2 regions of the Pseudomonas sp. 2024-210 genome follow, and region 1 is predicted to be linked to the other one. Evidence: predicted binding sites of a transcription regulator. Region 1 holds the regulator's gene; the other holds the start of a gene.

Region 1 (11,709 bases):
GCGCCCTTTGCTGCCTCCGGCCGAATTGTTTTTGCCGGTTGAAGACTGCTTTGCACGCCTGAAAAACTGGCCCCGCGTCGTGGTCAGTCAGGATGACCTGGAACCCGGCAACAGCGGTGAACGCTTCCCGGCGCAAAAACTGCCAAACCTGGCGATTGAAGCCAAGGCTAACCAGCCGCTTCATGCTTTATCGGGGTTTTTGGAACAGTTTGAAGGACGTGTGTTGTTCACGGCCGAATCGGCCGGCCGCCGCGAAGTGCTGCTGGAGCTGCTTGATCGCCTGAAACTGAAACCCAAAACGGTCGATGGCTGGAGCGATTTCGTCTCCAGCAAACATCGTCTGGCAATCACCATCGCCCCGCTGGATGAAGGTCTGTTACTGGACGATCCGGCGCTGGCCCTGATTGCCGAAAGCCCCTTGTTCGGTCAACGCGTCATGCAACGTCGGCGCCGCGACAAACGCGCCGACGCCAACAATGATGCGGTCATCAAAAACCTCACCGAACTTCGCGAAGGCGCCCCCGTGGTGCATATCGACCACGGCGTGGGCCGCTACCAAGGGCTGGCTACCCTTGAAGTCGACAACCAGATCGCTGAATTCCTGACCCTCGAGTACGCCGAAGGCGCCAAGTTGTATGTGCCAGTGGCCAACCTGCACCTGATCGCCCGCTACACCGGCAGCGACGACGAACTGGCGCCCCTGCACCGTCTGGGTTCGGAAACCTGGCAAAAAGCCAAGCGCAAAGCCGCCGAGCAAGTGCGTGACGTGGCCGCTGAACTGCTCGATATTTACGCCCGTCGCGCCGCCCGCGAAGGCTATGCCTTTGAAGACCCGAAGGCCGACTACGCGACCTTCAGCGCCGGCTTCCCGTTTGAAGAAACGCCCGACCAGCAAACCACCATCGAAGCCGTGCGCGCCGACATGCTGTCGCCCAAGCCGATGGACCGTCTGGTGTGTGGCGACGTGGGTTTCGGCAAAACCGAAGTGGCCATGCGCGCCGCCTTTATTGCGGTACATGGCGGTCGTCAGGTGGCCATTTTGGTGCCTACCACCCTGCTCGCTCAGCAACACTACAACAGCTTCCGCGACCGTTTTGCCGACTGGCCGGTACGGGTTGAAGTCATGAGCCGTTTCAAATCGGCCAAAGAAATCAACGCTGCTGTGGCCGATCTGGCCGAAGGTAAAATCGATATCGTCATCGGCACCCACAAGCTGCTGCAAGACGACGTCAAGATCAAAAATCTGGGCCTGGTGATCATCGACGAGGAACACCGCTTCGGGGTGCGTCAGAAAGAACAGCTAAAAGCCCTGCGCAGTGAAGTCGATATTCTCACGCTCACTGCCACGCCGATCCCGCGCACGCTGAACATGGCCGTGTCGGGCATGCGCGACCTGTCGATCATTGCCACGCCGCCGGCCCGCCGCCTGTCCGTGCGCACCTTCGTCATGGAGCAAAACAACAGCACGATCAAAGAAGCCCTGCTGCGTGAATTGCTGCGTGGCGGCCAGGTTTACTACCTGCACAACGATGTTAAAACCATCGAGAAATGCGCTGCCGACCTGGCTGAGCTGGTGCCTGAAGCCCGCATCGGTATCGGCCACGGGCAGATGCGTGAGCGCGAGCTCGAACAGGTCATGAGCGACTTTTATCACAAGCGTTTTAACGTACTGATCGCCTCGACCATCATCGAGACCGGTATCGACGTGCCGAGCGCCAACACCATTATCATCGAGCGTGCCGACAAATTCGGCCTGGCGCAGTTGCACCAGTTACGGGGCCGCGTGGGACGTAGCCACCACCAGGCGTATGCCTACTTGCTGACACCACCGCGCAAACAAATCACCGGCGATGCGCAAAAGCGCCTCGAAGCCATTGCCAACACCCAAGACCTGGGCGCCGGCTTTGTTCTGGCCACCAACGACCTCGAAATCCGAGGCGCGGGTGAACTGCTGGGTGACGGTCAAAGCGGTCAGATACAAGCGGTCGGCTTCACGTTGTACATGGAAATGCTCGAACGTGCTGTCAAGTCGATCCGCAAGGGCGAACAGCCCAACCTTGACCAGCCCCTGGGCGGCGGGCCGGAAATTAACCTGCGTGTCCCGGCTTTGATCCCCGAGGCCTATCTGCCCGATGTCCACGCACGGCTGATCCTGTACAAACGCATTGCCAACGCCAGCGATGAAGAAGGCCTCAAGGATTTGCAGGTTGAGATGATCGACCGTTTCGGCCTGTTGCCTGAACCGACCAAAAATCTGGTGCGCATTACCGCGCTGAAATTGAAGGCCGAGCAGTTGGGCATCAAAAAGGTCGACGCAGGCCCACAAGGCGGACGCATCGAGTTTGCCTCCGACACCCCGGTTGATCCGCTGGTGCTGATCAAACTGATTCAGGGCCAACCCAACCGCTACAAGTTTGAAGGCGCCACCCTGTTCAAGTTTATGGTGCCCATGGAGCGAGCAGATGAACGCTTCAACACCCTGGAAGCGCTCTTTGAACGCCTGACGCCGAAGGCTTCCTGATGGCGATTAAATGACACCGCCATGACCTTGAACACGACACCCCGGCTGACCAAACCGCTCGCACCGACGTGGGTCAGCCGTTTCAAAGAACAAAGCCTTGAACGTGGCCGTCGCTACGCACGGGAAAACCGCGTCAGGATTGCCCAGGTCGGTGACAACCTGATCACTGCCAGCTGTCAGGGTTCAGGCGAAAATGTGTACCGCCAGACCCTTGAACTGCGTGAGTCGGCCAAAGGCACTCTGCTCTTGGTCAGCGCGCACTGTACATGCCCTGTTCGCGTTAACTGCAAGCATACCGCTGCTGTATTACTGAAGATTGAAGACACCTTGAACTACCCTGCCGCTGCCCAGGACGCCGAGCTTCTGGAAAAACTCCAGGCCGTACTCGATTCACGCCGACCTGCCAACCTGCCTGAAGTCTTGATCGATGACGTGCAACCCGTGCCACGACTGTGGCTCGCCAGTGCCGAATTCAGCGCCTTTGAACCGCGTAACGGCAAAATGCAGCGCTATACCCAGCATCGGGCCGCCTTGTCTTTCAATTACCTTGAGCATTACGTCAGCGGGCAGAAAAATACCGATGTCCTGATTCGTCAGGAACATCAAACCTTGCGCATCAAGCGTCATCCCAACGCAGAAAACGCCTACCGAGAGCGACTGCGTGAGCTGGGGTTCAAAATTGCGACACGCCAGAGCAAAGCACTGCCTGAAAGTGCGGGCGAATTGTTCGAAATGGTCAATGACAGTGCGTGGCTCAATTTCACCCTCAACCATATGTCCGATCTGCGCGAAGAGGGCTGGGAGTTGCTGGTTGATGAAGACTTCGGATTTGATCTCAGCCCCGTCGAAGAGTGGTACGCCAACGTCGATGAAGCGCCGGAACACGACTGGTTCGATCTTGAACTGGGCATCATCGTCAACGGCCAGCGTCTGAGCCTGCTGCCGATCCTGCTCAACCTGATGCGCTCGCACACCGACATGCTCAGCCCGGAAAAACTCGCCAAACGTCGAGATGACGAACTGATTCTGGTCAATATTCCGGCCACGCCCAACAGCACCCACGGACCGTTACAAGTGGCCCTGCCGTACGGGCGCCTGAAGCCGGTACTGGCCACCCTCGACGAGTTTTACCTGGGCGAACCGGGGGCAACCGCACTGCGCATCAAAAGTGCCGACGCCCCGCGCCTCAATGCACTGGATGCCTTGCCTCTGCGCTGGGAAGGCGGCGAGCATATTCGCGGCTTCGCTCAACGATTGCGCGACATCAAAGACTTTAGCGTCGCAGCCCCCGAAGGCCTCAACGCCACCCTGCGGCCCTACCAGCTCGAAGGCCTCAGCTGGATGCAGTCGCTGCGCCAGCTGGAAGTCGGCGGGATTCTTGCGGATGACATGGGGCTGGGTAAAACCCTGCAAACACTGGCGCATATTCTTTGCGAAAAGAATGCCGGACGACTTGATCGGCCCGCCATGGTGATCATGCCCACCAGCCTGATCCCTAACTGGCTCGACGAAGCAGCGCATTTCACGCCCCAACTCAAGGTGCTGGCCCTGTATGGCCCTACCCGCAAAAAGCACTTTGCAAACCTGAATGACTATGACGTCATCCTCACGACCTACGCTTTGCTGCCCAAGGACATCGAGCACCTGGTAAAACTGCCCCTGCACATCCTGATCCTCGACGAAGCGCAGTACATCAAAAATCCCGGCAGCAAAGCCTCCCAAGCCGCCTGTGAGCTGACGGCGCGCCAACGTTTATGCCTCAGTGGTACACCGCTGGAAAACCACTTGGGCGAGCTGTGGTCGTTGTTCCATTTCTTGCTGCCCGGCTGGCTGGGTGACGCTCAAACGTTCAACCGCAACTACCGGGTGCCCATCGAACGCCACGGCAATGACGAGCGCTTGCAGCACTTCAATGCGCGAATCAAACCCTTCCTGCTGCGGCGCACCAAAGAGCAGGTAGCCACCGAACTGCCGCCCAAAACCGAAATCATTCATTGGGTCGAACTCAACGAAGCCCAGCGCGACGTGTACGAAACCATGCGCCTGGCGATGGACAAAAAAGTCCGCGACGAAATCACCCGCAAAGGACTGGGGCGCAGTCAGATCATCATTCTTGAAGCCCTGCTCAAGCTTCGTCAGGTGTGTTGCGATCTGCGCTTGGTCAGCGATACACCGCCGAAAAAAGGCAGCACCTCGGGCAAGCTCGACAGTTTGATGCAGATGCTCGACGAACTGTTTGCTGAAGGTCGACGCATCCTGCTGTTTTCACAATTCACCTCAATGCTTCGCCTGATCGAAGCCGAGCTGAAAAAACGCAACATCCGCTATGCCCTGCTCACTGGCCAGACCCGAGACCGGCGCACGCCGGTGAAGGAATTCCAGAGCGGCACCTTGCAGATTTTTCTGATCAGCCTGAAGGCGGGTGGCGTAGGCTTAAACCTGACCGAAGCTGACACCGTGATCCATTACGACCCGTGGTGGAACCCGGCGGCGGAAAATCAGGCGACCGACCGTGCTTACCGAATCGGCCAGGAAAAACCGGTGTTTGTGTACAAGATGATTGCCCGGGGCACCGTGGAAGAGAAAATCCAGCACTTGCAGCAGGAAAAGTCGGATTTGGCGGCAGGCGTACTGGACGGTCGAATCGCCGGGGACTGGAAGCTTCACGACGACGACATCGAAGCCCTGTTTGCTCCGCTGCCGCCGAAGGTCGAGAAACGCTGAACCCGCTGGCTTCGTAGCCATTGAGCAGCGGAGCGAGGCTACGCCCGGCGGCGTAGCCGTCGCCAATTCAAAAGGTCAAATCAACCCGCCAATACCCGCGCCAGCGTTGCCTTGACCTTGCCCATGCCGTCATGCAACGCCTGCTCTATCTCGGCCATCGTGATGATTGCCGTCGACTTGCCTGCGGCGGGGTTGACCACCAGCGCCAGACACGCGTAATCCAACCCCAGTTCACGGGCCAGCGCCGCTTCAGGCATACCGGTCATGCCAACAATGTCGCAACCATCACGCTCAAGCCGGGCAATTTCCGCTACCGTCTCAAGACGTGGTCCCTGGGTGGCCGCGTACACGCCGTGACTGCTGTAGGAGCATCCTTCAGCCGCCAAAGCAGCAATCAACTGCGCTCGCAAAGATTCGGTATAGGGGTAGCTGAAATCGATGTGGGTCACCTGCTCCAGATCACCGGCAAAATAAGTGTGCTCACGACCACTGGTGTAATCAATCAGCTGATGAGGCACGCAAAAATGCCCCGTGCCCATCGCCATATGAATACCGCCTACGGCATTCACTGCCAGAATCGACTCAGCGCCGGCCTGCTTCAACGCCCACAGATTGGCGCGGTAATTGACCTCGTGCGGCGGCACACGGTGCGGATGCCCATGACGCGCCAGAAACAGCACCTCGCGCCCACCAAATTCACCGATCTGAATATCCGCGGAGGTCGGACCGTATGGCGTGTCGAGTGCCAGCGAGCGGCTGATGGTCAAACCTTCAAGCTGAGTCAGCCCTGTACCGCCAATAATTGCGTAAACCGTCATTGAGGCAGATCCCTTAATCAATTAATTGAGCATCTTTAAGTGCGCCCATTGCCACCTGCCAGCGCGGGTTCTGGCGATAGTCGGTGCTGGCCCAGGCTTGAGCCCGCATGCGCGCAATACGTGGTGAAGGCGTGACCTTCAAGCGCTGTGCAGCACTGAGTGCCAGTTCGGCGGCAGCGCGATCGTTGCACACCAATCCCATGTCGCAGCCTGCCGACAAGGCCGCTTCGATACGACTGGCCGCGTCGCCCACGACGTGAGCACCGGCCATTGACAGATCGTCACTGAAAATCACACCGTCAAATTGCAGTTCGCCGCGCAAAATATCCTGTAACCAACGGCGAGAGAAACCGGCTGGCTGACTGTCAACTTGCGGGTAAATAACATGGGCCGGCATGACTGCAGCCAGTTGCTTGCTCAGACGTGCAAACGGCACGAGATCATGGGCGCGAATGTCTTCAAGACTGCGTTCGTCCGTCGGGATAGCCACATGCGAGTCGGCTTCTGCCCAGCCGTGGCCCGGAAAATGCTTGCCTGTGGCCGCCATGCCTGCGTCATTCATGCCGCGAATAAAGGCCCCGGCCAACGTTGCAGCGCGCTCGGGATCACCCTCGAACGAGCGGCTACCCACCACTGCACTGCGCTGGTAGTCCAGGTCCAGCACTGGCGCAAAGCTCAAGTCCAGCCCCACCGCCAACACTTCGGTGGCCATGATCCAGCCACACTGTTCGGCCAGGTACTCTGCATTCGGATTATCCGCAATGGCGCGCATCGCCGGCAGCCTTACAAAACCCTGACGCAAACGCTGTACCCGACCACCTTCCTGATCCACCGCCAGTAACAGATCCGGGCGCACGGCGCGAATCGACGCACTCAACTCACGTACCTGACGGGGATGCTCGATGTTGCGCGCAAAAATAATCAGCCCGCCCACTTCAGGCTGGCGCAACAGTTGCCGGTCTTCGGCCGTCAGCCAAGTACCGGCCACGTCCACCATCAAGGAGCCTTTCAGGGCTGAACTCATGGAAATTCCTTAAATAAAGAGAGCGCTCATTACCTGCCGCGAACGTGCGGACACAGCTAAACGCGCCACAATCGAGGATTGCAGCGGCGCGTTGGCAAACGGGAATAAGTCAGGGTTGGGCATGGCGGCTAGCTTAGCGGAACTGAGCTGCCGCGCCCACCCGCACAGGTCAAACCTTAAGGGCAGCCTGTGGAGTTTTGGCCCGCGGACGCATTTGAGCGCTGGCCATTGCCGGGTCAACCACACCGCTATCAGCGCGCATGCCTGCGGCCAGAAAGGGCACCATAAGGCGCATGACTTGCTCGATGGAGGTGTTGATCCCAAAGTCGGTTTCAGCAATCGCCCGCAAAGCCTTGATCCCGGACATGCTGAATGCCGCCGCGCCAAGCATAAAATGCACGCGCCAGAACAACTCTATAGGCGGAATTTGCGGCGCTGCCTCGTTAACCAGCAACATATAGCGACGAAACACTTTGCCATACATGTCTTCCAGGTAACGCCGCAAGTGGCCCTGACTTTGACTGAAAGCAAGTCCCAACAAACGCATGAAAATCGACAGGTCATTTCCGCTGCGCGGTTGAATCACCAGTGCCTGCTCGACCAGCATTTCAAGGAGCTCTTCCAGCGTGGGACGCTGCTCAGGCTTGGCCTGACGACGCTCAAGCTCACGATCCAGGTTGGCGCAGAACGGGCCCAAAAAACGCGAAAAGACCGCCTGGATCAACGCCTTCTTGGAGCCAAAATGATAATTGACGGCTGCGAGGTTAACCCCGGCCTTGCTGGTAATCAGCCGCAATGAAGTTTCGGCAAAACCTTTTTCCGCGAACAACTGCTCAGCAGCATCAAGGATACGTTCAACGGTTTCCGACTGGGCCATGTTTACTCCGGCTGAAAAACACTTAAAACAGGTGTTTGAAACATACGTTTCAGTTTGTAAAAAGTCAAGGCAAGGTGTTCGTTTTACGACTGGTCGGTCTGGCATTTAAACACAGCCTTTGCCCATCCAGCCTCAACCCATGAATGCCCCCACACACCGCCTACAGCCGACCGTCCAGCGGACGACAGGAAATGGATGATTGCCAATGAGCCTTCACTGTATATAATCCCAGTCACTGTATAAAAAAACAGAGCGATCACCATGTTAAAACTGACGCCACGCCAAGCAGAGATCCTGGCCTTCATCAAGCGATGCCTGGATGACAACGGATACCCGCCCACCCGTGCCGAGATCGCACAGGAACTGGGCTTCAAGTCCCCGAACGCCGCCGAAGAGCATCTCAAGGCTTTGGCCCGCAAGGGCGCCATCGAGATGACCCCCGGTGCGTCCCGCGGCATTCGCATCCCGGGCTTTGAGGCCAAGGCCGACGAGTCCACACTGCCCATCATCGGTCGCGTCGCAGCTGGCGCCCCGATCCTGGCACAAGAGCACGTCGAAGAGTCCTGCAACATCAACCCGACCTTCTTCCACCCCCGGGCGGACTACCTGCTGCGGGTGCAAGGCATGAGCATGAAAGACGTCGGCATATTTGATGGCGACCTTTTAGCCGTTCATACCTGCCGCGAAGCACGTAACGGTCAGATCGTCGTGGCGCGTATCGACGACGAAGTGACTGTAAAACGCTTCAAACGAGAAGGCAGCAAAGTCTGGCTTATCGCTGAAAACCCCGATTTCGCGCCCATTGAAGTGAATCTCAAAGAGCAGGAACTGGTAATCGAAGGCCTGAGCGTAGGCGTTATACGTCGCTAATTAGGAGGCGCCATGCAGTTCCCGCACACACCGCTGCCTGCACAACTACCCCTGTTCGAAGTGTTCATGGCGCAACCCATGCCCACCACGATCAAAGAAGTGCTTGAAACACCTTGGAGCGCAGAACCTGAAGTATTCAGCGAACTGTCTTTACGCGGTGCCGCCGAGAACTGCCTGAACCTGCTGGCGCCCATGCTGCGCGAATTAAGCGAACAGCAACATGCACGCTGGCTGACCCTGATTGCCCCGCCACCGAGCCTTACCCAAAGCTGGCTGCGCGACGCAGGCCTCAACCGAGAGCGTATTTTGCTGTTGCAACCCAACGGCAATAAAACCGCGCTACAACTGACCTGCGAAGCCCTACGCCTGGGCCGCAGCCACACTGTAGTGAGCTGGATCAACCCACTGAGCAGTGCCGCGCGCCAACAGCTGATCGGCGCAGCACGCGCAGGTAACGGGCAAAGTCTAAATATTCGCTTGGGATAAACGGCTATTACAACCACAGGGCCAGTGCTGAACGCATTAGCCTTGCTGTGGTAGAGAGCTGTGCGGGGCGCTTAATGAAGAATGCGAGGCCCTTCTTCATCTTGCTCAAGATCGCCTTCGGCCAGGCGGCCGGCCATTTGCACACCCACGCTCAGCATGGCTTTCGCCACTTCTACATGCTGACCCTGAAGAAATGCCTTGGCATCCTCAGAGAAGTCCAGCGTCACCAAAGACCCTTCGTCTTCAGCCCGGCGCAGTTCGATACGGCCGTCTGGTAATTCGACAATTTCTAGAAAGGACGTTGGCATAAAAAGTTGTTCTCCACGAAAGCGCGAGATTATATCAGTCATCCCTTAAGAATTTTCCAGGATATACGCAGGAATCATTAGAAAGTGATGACTGACTGTACAGTTTTATGCGCGACCGTTAGCACTCATTAAGGCCATCACGAAAACGAATGGCCAACCCTTTCAGGTTTTGCCGCCACTCCTCCAGCGTTTCTTGAGCCAATTGCGGTGAAGCCTCATCTTCAAGATTGACCGCCGCAATCAAGGGCTGAAACACATCGACCTTGATCTTTTTCGGTGCCTGCAACGGCAAGTACAGTGCAGCATGAGTCGCTAACAACTGGGCCAACCAAGTCTGTGGCGCTCGCGCCAGCTCTACCAGCTCAGCCAACTCAGGAATCGCCTTTTCATCCAGCACAGCCTGAGTGAGTATCAGCTCAACCCGTGTCGCATTGGCTTGAGAGAGCCGATAGAACCCGGCAATTTCATGGCTTAGCCCCAGTAAAGCACCGTATAAATGAAAGACAGCCGATTCGCGCTCAGCTTGCAGCAATGCCTGTGCATTCATCGCTCGGCCTTCACCCGCCTTCTTCATGGCTTCAAGTGCCAGACCTGCGAAATAGATTTTCTGATTGGTGCGAGTATAGAGTTCATGAGCCATGCGGGCGCTCCACAACGAAAGGGGTAAAGGCAGTGATGCAGTCTCAGGGATTACAGGCCATTGGAGCAAGCATTTGCTGATAGCCCTGCGTAGCAGCTGCCGCAGGCTGCGTCCGGTCGCGCAGCGATCGTAAACCCGGAGATTTCAGGCTACCTGATACTGCGCAACGACTGATTTTACGACGACTTCGCCGCCGATCGCAGCCTTCGCGCCTCGGCAGCGGCTACAGAATCTGGCCAAAAAAAACCGCGCAAGGCATGCAGCCCTTGCGCGGTTTTTTATTCAGCGGTCAACTCAGATCAAGCGTCTTTGTCTTTACGCTTGTCTTCAACCTTCCAGCTATTACCGTCGTAGAACGCGCGCCAGCCCGTAGGCTTGCCGTCCACTTCAGTCTGTACGTACTGCTCTTTGGTTTTACGGCTGTACCGAATCACTGCGGGACGACCATCAGGGTCTTTCTTGGGCGCCTCACACAGGAAGTGGTACTTGGGATCAATCTCGTCCTTGTGCGGAACAATCTCGATCACCAACGGCGCACGCGTCTCACGGTTTTTCGGAAACTGACTGGCAGCAAGGAACAAGCCTGAGGCACCGTCACGCAAAATATACGTGTCGTTGACCTTCTCGCACTTGAGCTCCGGCATTTTCACCGGGTCCATCTTCGGCGGCGCCGCCTCACCACTTTTCAGCAGTTTTCGAGTGTTCTTACACTCTGGATTGGTGCAACCAAAGAATTTACCGAAACGCCCGGTTTTGAGCTGCATCTCGCTACCGCACTTGTCGCACTCCAGGCTTGGCCCTTCGTAACCCTTGATGCGGTAGTTACCTTCTTCGATTTCGTAGCCTACACAGTCCGGGTTGTTACCGCAGATGTGAAGCTTGTGCTTCTCATCCAGCAAGTAAGCATCCATCGCCGTGCTGCAAATCGGGCAACGGTGCTTGCCCAACAACACCAACGATTCGGACTCGCCTTCATCATCGGCAGCAATCTCATCGCCCGGCACCAGATTGACGGTGGCCTTGCAGCGCTCTTTGGGCGGCAAGCTGTAGCCCGAGCACCCCAGGAATACGCCCGTCGAGGCCGTACGAATCTGCATGGGACGACCGCATTCCTTGCAAGGAATATCGGTCATTACTGGCTGGTTGGCACGCATGCCGCCCTCAGGCGCCGCCGCGACTTCAAGTTTCTTTTTGAAGTTGCCGTAGAACTCGTCCAGTACGTTTTTCCAGTCGCGCTCGCCGTGAGCCACATCGTCGAGGTTCTCTTCCATACCGGCCGTGAAGCCGTAGTCCATCAGGTCAGAGAAGCTTTCGGACAAACGCTCGGTGACGATGTCGCCCATTTTTTCGGAGTAGAAGCGGCGGTTGTGCAACGCCACGTAGCCACGATCCTGAATGGTGCCGATAATCGCGGCATAGGTCGACGGACGACCAATCCCGC
Region 2 (11,709 bases), on a different contig from region 1:
ACACCACTGGGTGTTTTCACCGCGACTACATCGCCTTCTTCCTTGGCAATCAAGGCGCGCGCAAGAGGCGAACCCACGGAGATTTTGCCAAGTTTGAAGTCGGCCTCATCCTCACCCACGATCTGGTACGTCACGCTTTCGTCAGTTTCAACGTTAGCAATTTCTACCGTAGTACCGAAAATCACTTTGCCAGTATGAGGAATAGTCGTGACATCAATGATGACCGCGTTTTGCATGCGGCCCTCGATATCACGAATACGCGCCTCAACCATACCCTGCTGCTCACGAGCAGCATGGTATTCAGCGTTTTCTTTCAAGTCGCCCAATTCACGGGCCGTACCGATGTCCTGGCTCAGCTTAGGTCGAACAACCTTGGTCAGATGAGCGTGCTCTTCTTCCAGGGCTTTGGCGCCCTGGACTGTCATTGGGTATTTGATCATGCCTTCAATCCTGCGTGTAGATCCTGCAAGCTGCGTACGGTTTTTTCAGGACCGAATTTAAGCGCTTCACAGATCGCTTCGCCAGCAGCAATGGTCGTTGTGCAGTAAATCTTGTGCTGCAGCGCGTTGCGGCGAATGGAGTAAGAGTCAGCAATCGACTGACGACCTTCAGTGGTATTGATGATCAGGCTGACTTCGTCATTCTTTATCATGTCGACAACGTGTGGGCGACCTTCGGTCACCTTGTTCACGCGACGGACTTTAAGACCGGCAGCCTCAATAAACTTGGCAGTGCCGACCGTCGAAACGATTTCAAAGCCCAGATCGATCAGGTCACGTGCGACACCCGCCACCAAAGGCTTGTCATCGTCACGCACGCTGATGAACGCCGTTCCGCCCGTAGGAAGCACTTCGCTAGCGCCCATTTGGGCCTTGGCAAATGCCTCACCAAAGGTATCGCCCACGCCCATTACTTCACCGGTGGACTTCATCTCTGGGCCGAGAATCGGGTCAACACCCGGGAATTTGGCGAACGGGAAGACCGCCTCTTTCACACTGTAGAAGTTAGGAATGATTTCTTTGGTGAAACCAATTTCCTTCAGGGTTTTACCAGCCATGACGCGTGCTGCGATCATTGCCAGAGAAACACCGATGCACTTGGATACGAAAGGAACGGTACGCGAGGCACGCGGGTTCACTTCGATCACGTAGATGTCTTCGCCTTGCAGAGCAAGTTGCACGTTCATCAGGCCGACAACGCCCAATTCCAGAGCCATTTTTTTGACCTGTTCGCGCATCTCGTTCTGGATGTGCAGCGGCAAAGAGTACGGAGGCAACGAGCACGCGGAGTCGCCGGAGTGAACACCCGCCTGCTCGATATGCTGCATGATCGCGCCGATGACTACATCAGTGCCGTCGCATACCGCATCAACGTCCATTTCGATTGCGCAGTTCAGGAAGTGATCCAGCAGCACCGGGCTGTCGTTGGACACTTTCACTGCATCACGCAGATAGCGCTTGAGCTCTTCTTCTTCGTAGACGATTTCCATCGCACGACCGCCCAACACGTAGGAAGGACGCACTACCAGCGGATAACCGATTTTGGCGGCTGCGCGGATGGCTTCGTCTTCGCTGCGCACCGTCGCGTTTGGCGGCTGACGCAGGTTCAGGCGCTCAACCATTTGCTGGAAACGCTCACGGTCTTCTGCTCGGTCGATGGCATCAGGGCTGGTACCGATGATCGGCACGCCAGCTTCTTCAAGAGCACGCGCCAGTTTCAGCGGGGTTTGGCCGCCGTACTGAACGATCACGCCTTTTGGCTTCTCGACACGAACGATTTCCAGCACGTCTTCCAACGTGACGGATTCAAAGTACAGACGATCCGAAGTGTCGTAGTCGGTGGAAACGGTTTCCGGGTTGCAGTTGACCATGATGGTCTCGTAACCATCGGCACGCAGCGCCAGAGCAGCGTGAACGCAGCAGTAGTCGAACTCGATACCTTGACCGATACGGTTAGGGCCACCGCCCAGAATCATGATCTTGTCACGATCCGAAGGGTTGGATTCGCACTCTTCCTCATAGGTGGAGTACATGTAAGCCGTATCAGTCGCGAACTCGGCTGCGCAAGTGTCAACGCGCTTGTAAACCGGGAACACTTCCAGCTTGTGACGGTGGCGACGCAGGTTTTTCTCGGTCACGCCCAACAGTACGGCCAGACGAGCGTCCGAGAAACCTTTGCGCTTAAGGCGATACATCGCATCGCGATCAATCGAGGACAGCGCCATTGTCTTGATCTTCTCTTCGTCCTTGATCAGATCTTCGATCTGTACCAGGAACCAAGGGTCAATCATGTTCATGCCGAAGATGTCTTCGACTGTCATGCCTGCGCGGAATGCGTCAGCCACGTACCAGATACGCTCGGCACCCGGCACAGTCAGCTCGCGCTTGAGCACGGCCATGCTTTCCGGGTTGCTCAGGTCGAGCTTTGGATCGAGACCACTAACGCCCACTTCCAGACCACGAAGGGCTTTTTGCAGCGATTCCTGGAAGGTGCGGCCGATGGCCATCACTTCACCCACCGACTTCATCTGAGTCGTCAGGCGCGCGTCAGCTTTCGGGAACTTCTCGAAAGCAAAACGTGGCAGCTTGGTCACAACGTAGTCGATGGACGGCTCGAACGAGGCAGGCATCGCACCGCCGGTGATTTCGTTTTGCAACTCATCCAGGGTGTAACCGATGGCCAGCTTGGCAGCGATGCGTGCAATCGGGAAACCTGTAGCTTTCGAAGCCAGCGCCGAGGAACGCGATACACGCGGGTTCATCTCGATCACGACCATACGGCCAGTGTCCGGGCAAATACCGAACTGAACGTTGGAACCGCCTGTTTCAACGCCAATTTCACGCAGTACCGCCAAAGAGGCGTTACGCATGATCTGGTATTCCTTGTCCGTCAGGGTTTGCGCAGGCGCAACGGTGATCGAGTCACCGGTGTGCACACCCATCGGATCAAAGTTTTCAATCGAGCAGACGATGATGCAGTTGTCCTTCTTATCGCGGACAACCTCCATCTCGTACTCTTTCCAGCCAATCAGCGATTCGTCGATCAACAGCTCTTTAGTGGGCGACAAATCCAGACCGCGAGAACAGATCTCTTCAAACTCTTCACGGTTGTAAGCAATACCGCCACCGGTGCCACCCATGGTGAAGGACGGACGAATAATGCAAGGAAAGCCCAGCTTTTCGAGAACCGCATTGGCCTCTTCCATGCTGTGAGCGATACCCGAACGCGGACAATCAAGGCCGATGGACTTCATGGCCTTGTCGAAGCGCGAACGGTCTTCAGCTTTATCGATGGTGTCGGCATTGGCACCGATCATCTCTACACCGAACTTCTCCAGAACGCCTTCACGCTCTAGATCCAGCGCGCAGTTCAGAGCAGTCTGGCCACCCATGGTTGGCAACAGTGCGTCTGGGCGCTCTTTCTCGATGATCTTGGCAACAGTCTGCCACTTGATCGGCTCAATATAGGTAGCGTCGGCCATGTCCGGATCGGTCATGATCGTGGCTGGGTTGGAGTTAACCAGAATAACGCGGTAACCCTCCTCGCGCAGAGCCTTACAGGCCTGGGCGCCGGAGTAGTCGAATTCGCAGGCCTGGCCGATAACGATCGGGCCAGCGCCGAGAATCAGGATGCTTTTAATGTCTGTACGTTTTGGCATGGGTTTTTCACTCAAATCCGCAGGTCAGTCGGCAAGCCGTCAATCAAGATGCTGAAGCGCCCGAGGGGCCACCGAAGTTCGGGGCCACCATCGGAGCGCAACGGAGCATTGATCAGCGGCGCTTGGCCATCTCATTGATGAAACGATCGAACAGCGGCGCTACGTCGTTCGGGCCCGGGCTGGCTTCAGGGTGACCCTGGAAGCTGAAAGCGCTCTTGTCGGTCAGTTCGATACCCTGAAGGGTGCCGTCGAACAGCGACTTGTGAATCGCACGCACATTGGCTGGCAAGGTGGCCTCATCCACAGCAAAACCGTGGTTCTGGCTGGTGATCATCACAACACCTGTGTCCAGATCCTGAACCGGGTGGTTAGCACCATGGTGGCCATGACCCATTTTCACAGTCTTGGCGCCCGAAGCCAGTGCCAACAGCTGATGGCCCAAGCAAATACCAAACACTGGAATCTCGGTGGTCAGCACTTCCTGAATCGCCTTGATTGCGTAATCGCAAGGCTCGGGATCACCCGGGCCGTTGGACAGGAACACACCATCAGGACTCAGCGCCAGTACATCACTGGCAGGCGTCTGAGCCGGAACCACGGTCACGCGGCAGCCGCGCTCAACCAGCATGCGCAGGATGTTCCACTTTACGCCGTAATCGTAAGCCACAACGTGATAAGGCAACTCGCTGGCTTCGATAGTCGGATGGCTGTCGGTCGCCAGGTTCCAGACGCTGGAACGCCACTCATAGGCTTTATCGGTGGTGACTACTTTCGCCAAATCCATGCCTTTAAGGCCTGGAAAACCACGTGCAGCGGCGATGGCAGCTTCGTCAGAGATGTTGTCGCCAGCCATGATGCAGCCGTTTTGTGCGCCTTTTTCACGCAGAATGCGTGTCAGGCGACGTGTGTCGATACCGGCGATAGCCACAACATTGTTGGCTTTCAGGTAGTCAGACAGCGACAGGGTGTTGCGCCAGTTGCTGGCAACCAGTGGCAGATCACGGATTACCAAACCTGCGGACCAAACACGATCAGACTCGGCGTCTTCCGGTGTAGTACCGGTATTGCCGACATGCGGGTAAGTCAGGGTCACGATTTGCTGAGCGTAGGAAGGATCCGTCAGGATCTCCTGGTAGCCAGTCATTGCGGTGTTAAACACCACCTCACCAACGGTTTGACCGTCGGCACCAATGGCTTCGCCGCGAAAAATGCTGCCATCAGCGAGGGCGAGTATGGCTTGCTTAGTCAAGAAGACCTCCCGTAAATAAAGCCTGAAAGGGCGATCGCAGGTTGTAAAAAAGCGGAGTGACGTATGGACACGTCACCCCGCTTCTTCACTGAATAATTCTGCGCGCTTTTAGTGGACACACTAAAGCTGTAGCTTACAGAAAAAGGCTTTTTTGGTCTACCGCTAAAGTGCCGAAAAGGCTGAGGAATGCGACAGGACATCGCTTAGCGGGTAAAAACCGGGCTATTGATAGCGCAATAGCCCGATAATACAGAGGCATTTCAACGCAGGTCGAGCACATCCTGCATGTCATACAGGCCCGGCTCGCGCCCCTCCAGCCAAAGCGCAGCGCGAACCGCACCCTTAGCGAACGTCATGCGGCTGGACGCTTTGTGGGTAATCTCAAGGCGCTCACCTTCAGTGGCGAACAACACCGTGTGATCACCGACCACGTCACCACCGCGTACAGTCGCAAAACCAATAGTCTCGCGCTCACGTGCGCCGGTATGCCCTTCCCGACCATAGACCGCAACCTTTTGCAGGTCACGCCCCAACGCATCGGCAATCACCTCACCCATACGCAGGGCCGTACCCGAAGGCGCGTCGATCTTGTGACGGTGATGGGCTTCGATGATTTCGATGTCCGCATCCTCACCCATCACCCGTGCCGCCATATCCAGCAACTTAAGCGACAAATTGACGCCAACACTGAAGTTCGCTGCAAACACGATCGGAATGTCTTTGCCAGCATCAGCCAACAATTGTTTTTGCGCTGCATTGAGCCCTGTAGTACCAATCACCATCGCCTTGCCTGAATGACGGCAAATCTCCAGGTTTTTCAACATAACTTCGGGCAGCGTGAAATCGATCAACACATCGAAGTCATCCACGACCGCCTGCAAGTCAGCCGACAACGGCACACCCAGCCGACCCAGAGAGACCAATTCACCGGCATCAGCACCGATCAACGAACTACCCGGGCGAACAATCGCAGCGGTCAAACCGCACAGCGGCGAGCGCTGCTGCACCGCATCGATCAGGGTTTTACCCATACGCCCGGCAGCGCCCATTACAGCTATACGTCGCATGCCTCGCCCCTTATAAGTCGCCGAAGAAGCGCTTAACGCCTTCGAACCAGCCCGTTGCGTTAGGCGAGTGACTGCTGTCACCTTCCAGCGTAGAGCGGAACTCTTCCATCAGCTCACGCTGACGTCGGTTCAGCTTCACCGGTGTTTCAACCACAACACGGCACATCAAATCACCAGCACCACCCCCACGCACAGGAGCAACACCTTTACCGCGAATGCGGAATTGCTTACCGCTTTGCGTCCCCTCAGGCACTTTCAACTTGACCCGACCATCAAGCGTCGGCACTTCAAGTTCTGCCCCCAATGCGGCATCAGCAAAATTGATCGGCACTTCACAGAACAGATGCTTGCCGTCGCGCTGGAAAATCGCATGCTCGCGCACCTCGATCACCACGTACAGATCGCCCGCAGGCCCACCCTGTACGCCTGCCTCGCCCTCACCCGAAAGACGAATACGATCGCCTGTATCAACACCCGCAGGCACTTTGACCGACAGGGTTTTGTACTCTTCTACGCGGCCTTCGCCACGGCAGCTGTCGCACGGATCGGAAATGATCTTGCCCTGACCATGGCAGCGCGGACAGGTCTGCTGCACCGCGAAGAACCCCTGCTGCATACGTACCTGGCCAATACCGCCACAGGTCGTACAGGTAACAGGCGAAGAACCCTTCTTGGCGCCAGAACCGTCACACGGCTTGCAATTAACCAGCGTAGGAACACGGATATTGACCGTGGTACCGCGTACAGCCTCTTCCAGATCCAGCTCCAGCGTATAGCGCAAATCGCTACCACGCTGAGCGCCGCCCCGGGAGCCGCCACGACCACCGCCAAAGAAATCACTGAACACATCGCCAAAAATATCGGAGAAGTTTTGCCCGCCAAATCCTGCCCCGCCGCCACCCATTTGCGGATCGACACCGGCATGCCCGTATTGATCATAGGCGGCCCGCTTGCTGGAGTCCGACAGGACTTCGTAAGCTTCGTTAGCTTCTTTGAACAGCTCTTCTGAAGCCTTGTCATCCGGATTACGGTCCGGGTGATGCTTCATTGCCAGACGTCGGTATGCCTTCTTTAACTCCACCTCAGTGGAAGTACGCTCGACACCCAATATTTCGTAATAATCGCGCTTTGCCATAATTCTTTGCACTCTCAAGGACGTTCGGCAAAACCCTCCCGAGCCTCACCAAACCCGCCAAACCCGATAGACATCAGACTCGACTCACGTCTTTTTCAACGATATTGGTTTCTGATTAACAGCCAATGCATTGGCTGACAGGAGCGGTTTCGTGCGGGCGGAACGTAAAAATCTCCGAGCCCAACCGCCAGCATCCGACCTTGTCGCATGCTGTAAAAATTCCTCTACTCCAGACACGCCAACGCGGGAGCAAGCTCCCGCGCGGCGACATCCTACCAGTCACCGCCAGCGTGCGGTCAACCGGGCGACAAACAAGCTAATTACTTGTTGTCTTTTACTTCTTCGAACTCAGCATCGACAACGTCGTCTGCTTTTTCAGCCGAATCAGCTGGCTTGGCCGCTGCGTCTGCCGGGTTCGCTTGCTCGGCGTACATCTTCTGAGCAACTGGAGCAGACACTTTGGACAGCTCTTCAACCTTGGCTTCGATAGCGGCTTTGTCGTCGCCTTTTACAGCAGCTTCAAGAGCAACCACTGCGGTTTCGATTGCAGCTTTCTCTTCTTCGGTCACTTTGTCACCGGCATCAGCGACCATTTTGCGAGTCGAGTGAACCAGTGCGTCACCTTGGTTGCGGGCAGCTGCCAGCTCTTCGAACTTGCGGTCTTCCTCAGCGTTGATCTCGGCATCGCGAACCATCTGAGCAATTTCTTCCTCGGACAGACCGGAGTTGGCCTTGATCACGATCGACTGAGATTTGCCAGTCGCCTTGTCTTTCGCGCTCACGTTCAAGATACCGTTGGCATCGATGTCAAAGGTCACTTCGATCTGAGGCACGCCACGTGGAGCAGGTGGAATGTCAGCCAGGTCGAACTTGCCCAACGACTTGTTTTGAGCCGCTTGCTTACGCTCACCTTGCAGCACGTGAATAGTCACAGCGCCCTGGTTATCGTCAGCGGTCGAGAATACTTGCGATTTCTTGGTAGGAATCGTGGTGTTTTTCTCGATCAGAGCAGTCATTACGCCGCCCATGGTTTCGATACCCAGAGTCAGCGGGCTCACGTCCAGCAGCAGAACGTCTTTAACATCACCGGCCAATACCGCGCCCTGGATAGCAGCACCCATTGCAACAGCTTCGTCCGGGTTCACGTCTTTACGTGCTTCTTTACCGAAGAACTCGGTTACCAGCTTTTGAACCAGCGGCATACGAGTCTGACCACCGACCAGAATCACGTCGTTGATTTTCGACACATCGATACCTGCGTCTTTCAACGCGATACGGCAAGGTTCGATGGTGCGTTGAACCAGGTCTTCAACCAGCGATTCCAGCTTGGCGCGCGAAATTTTCACGTTCAAGTGCTTAGGACCGGTGGCATCTGCAGTGATGTAAGGCAGATTCACGTCAGTCGACTGGCTCGAAGACAGTTCGATTTTGGCTTTTTCAGCAGCTTCTTTCAGACGCTGCATGGCCAGCGGATCACCTTTAAGGTTCATGCCGCTTTCTTTCTTGAACTCGTCAACCAGGTAGTCGATCAGACGAATGTCAAAGTCTTCACCACCCAGGAACGTGTCACCGTTAGTTGCCAGCACTTCAAACTGATGCTCGCCATCCACTTCGGCAATTTCAATGACCGACACGTCGAAAGTACCGCCACCCAAGTCATAAACGATGACAGTGTGGTCGCCTTTCGCTTTATCCATACCGTAAGCCAGAGCAGCAGCGGTAGGCTCGTTGATGATGCGTTTTACGTCCAGACCCGCAATACGGCCGGCGTCTTTAGTCGCCTGACGCTGGCTGTCGTTGAAGTAGGCCGGAACGGTAATGACCGCTTCAGTCACTGCCTCGCCGAGGTAATCTTCGGCGGTTTTCTTCATTTTCTTCAGAATTTCAGCCGAGATTTGTGGCGGAGCCATTTTCTGGCCGTTCACTTCAACCCATGCGTCGCCATTGTCAGCCTTGACGATTTTGTAAGGCACCATCTGAATGTCTTTCTGTACAACTTCTTCGTCAAAACGACGACCGATCAGACGCTTCACCGCGTACAGGGTGTTATGCGGATTGGTCACTGCCTGACGCTTGGCCGATTGGCCAACCAGAATTTCACCATCATTGGCGTACGCAACGATCGACGGCGTAGTACGCGCGCCTTCTGCGTTTTCGATAACTTTTGCTTTACCGTTTTCCAGAACCGAAACACACGAGTTAGTGGTCCCGAGGTCAATACCGATAATTTTGCCCATGTCTACTCTCCCTAAATTTGAATTTTTTTGCCGCAGCAGTAATGACCAACTGCGGCACTGCTTAACGCTTGACTTCTAAATGGGGGCCTTGCGGCCGATTTCAAGCCTGCTCGTCAATCGATGGCGAAACCGGCGCTGGCGCCTTGCTGACTACGACCATAGCCGGGCGCAGCAAGCGGCCATTGAGCTGATAGCCCTTTTGAAACACCTTGAGCACACTGTTCGGCTCCAGGTCAGCGCTTTCCTGCATGGCCATTGCCTGATGATGCTCGGCATTAAAAGGCTCGCCGTGTGGATCGATCGCTTCCAGCTGATAACGCTTCAGAGTGTCCTGGAACATTTTCAGTGTCAGCTCGATCCCTTCGCGCATTGGACGAATGTTCTCGTCATCCGGACTGGACAGCTCAAGACCACGCTCAAGACTGTCAATCACCGGCAACAGATCGCCAGCAAACTTTTCCAATGCGAATTTGTGTGCTTTCTCGACGTCCTGTTCAGCGCGGCGGCGAACGTTCTGCAGATCAGCAGCAACACGCAAAGCCTGGTCATGAGCGGCGGCCAGTTGCTCTTCAAGCGACTGAACACGCGCGACCAGATCTTCGCCAGAGGCATCGGCGGCCTGATTTGCTTCTTGGTTTTGCGTATCCATAGTCTGTTCGTCTGCCATAGATTTCTCCTTTCGAACTTTGTCCGCGAGCTCGACTCGCGCTTCTGCCAAGGTATATGGGGTCGCAATTTTCAGGTTCAAGAGCCGCAAGGCACTAACAGTGCGTCTTTGTCCTGCCCGCAATCTCCGCTAAAAAATCAAAACGCGCTAAAAACTCAAAAACACCAAGCAAATCGTACTAAAGACAGCCATTGTCAGCACGAAACAAAACACTGTATAAATAACCAGACATTACGTTTTGGAGCAGCTCCTATGCTGGTGCACCTGTCCGTTCATAACTACGCCATCGTTGAACATCTCGATCTTGAACTGGATCGCGGGATGAGTGTAATCACTGGCGAGACCGGTGCAGGCAAATCGATCATGCTTGATGCACTGGGCCTCACACTGGGAGACCGTGCCGATAGCGGCGTAGTTCGACCAGGCGCCGACAAAGCCGACATTCTTGCTACCTTCGACCTGCAAGACATTCCCGAAGCACAAGCCTGGCTCGCCGAGCGCGACCTTGAAACGGATGGCCCGTGCATTCTGCGTCGCGTGATCACCACTGAAGGACGTTCGCGCAGCTATATCAACGGCACGCCCTGCCCTCAAGGTGACCTGAAAGCCCTCGGCGAATTGTTGATTGATATCCACAGTCAGCATGAGCACCAGTCACTGCTTAAACCCGATACCCACCGTCGCTTGCTGGACGAATACGCGGGTGCCACCGATCTGTCCCGCCAGGTCCAACTGGCCGCCCAAAAGTGGCGCCAGGCACGGCAAGAACTTGAACACCTCTCCAACTCAGGCGATGAACAACGCGCACGTCATCAGTTACTGAGCTACCAACTTGAAGAGCTCGAAACGCTGTCACTGGGCGAAAACGAACTGGAAGAGCTGGAGCAGGAACACAAGAACCTGACCAACGCTGAAACCTTGCTCACGATCTGTCGCCAAGTGGTTGAACAGTGCAGCGAAAACGACTCCGGCAACGTCCTTAATGCATTGACCGTCAGCCTGAATCGACTTTCGAGCATCAACAACAGCTCAGGTTCTCTGAGCGAAGCAACCGACCTGCTGGCCAGCGCACAAATCCAGGTCGAAGAGGCCGTAGGTGAACTCAACCGTTTTCTAGATCACTTTGATGCTGACCCGGGGCGCCTGCAATATCTGGAAGAACGTCTGGACACCATCTACACACTCGCTCGCAAACATCGTGTACAACCAAGTGAGGTCCCTGCCCTGCAACAAAGGCTGCTGGATGAGCTCGAAAGCCTCAATGCGAACGACGAATCCATCGAACGCCTGACCCACGAACTGGCAGCCTATACACGCCACTATCAAGAATGTGCACGTGAACTCAGCAACCTGCGCGGTCAAGCAGCATCACGCCTGAGCGGTGCAGTAGAAGAAGAAATACAGCGACTAGGCATGCCCGGGGGTCGCTTCTCGATCGAGCTGCGTCCACAGGCCAGCCTCGACCCGATGCCACATGGCTTGGAGCAGGTAGAGCTACTGGTAAGCGCCAACCCCGGCCAACCCCTTAAAGCGTTGGCTAAAGTAGCGTCAGGCGGCGAGCTGTCACGCATCAGCCTGGCCATTCAGGTCATCACCGCGCAAACCTCACGGGTACCGACTCTGGTATTCGACGAGGTCGACGTCGGCATTGGCGGCCCGACTGCTGAAATCGTCGGCCAACTGTTACGTCGACTCG

The links. Region 1 encodes LexA, which represses DNA repair genes until DNA is damaged. Its sites were predicted from a motif close to CTGTNTNNNNANACAG; they were not measured.
Region 2: recN (DNA repair protein RecN) is a predicted target of LexA. The motif match lies at 10,226-10,241, and genes of this name have one in related genera.

Annotation. Positions count from the first base shown of each region.
Region 1 covers NZ_JBJGEJ010000013.1:126,523-138,231, reverse strand. The annotation lists gene mfd (transcription-repair coupling factor) at 1-2,521, shown strand, start outside; gene ACI7MX_RS17605 (SNF2-related protein) at 2,543-5,245, shown strand; gene ACI7MX_RS17600 (S-methyl-5'-thioinosine phosphorylase) at 5,326-6,063, opposite strand; gene nagZ (beta-N-acetylhexosaminidase) at 6,077-7,087, opposite strand; gene ACI7MX_RS17590 (TetR family transcriptional regulator) at 7,257-7,964, opposite strand; gene lexA (transcriptional repressor LexA) at 8,226-8,834, shown strand; gene sulA (SOS-induced cell division inhibitor SulA) at 8,847-9,320, shown strand; gene ACI7MX_RS17575 (hypothetical protein) at 9,392-9,628, opposite strand; gene ACI7MX_RS17570 (DUF6586 family protein) at 9,747-10,268, opposite strand; gene topA (type I DNA topoisomerase) at 10,568-11,709, opposite strand, start outside.
Region 2 covers NZ_JBJGEJ010000011.1:54,207-65,915, forward strand. The annotation lists gene greA (transcription elongation factor GreA) at 1-440, opposite strand, end outside; gene carB (carbamoyl-phosphate synthase large subunit) at 437-3,658, opposite strand; gene carA (glutamine-hydrolyzing carbamoyl-phosphate synthase small subunit) at 3,771-4,907, opposite strand; gene dapB (4-hydroxy-tetrahydrodipicolinate reductase) at 5,168-5,974, opposite strand; gene dnaJ (molecular chaperone DnaJ) at 5,985-7,109, opposite strand; gene dnaK (molecular chaperone DnaK) at 7,430-9,346, opposite strand; gene grpE (nucleotide exchange factor GrpE) at 9,447-10,013, opposite strand; gene recN (DNA repair protein RecN) at 10,266-11,709, shown strand, end outside.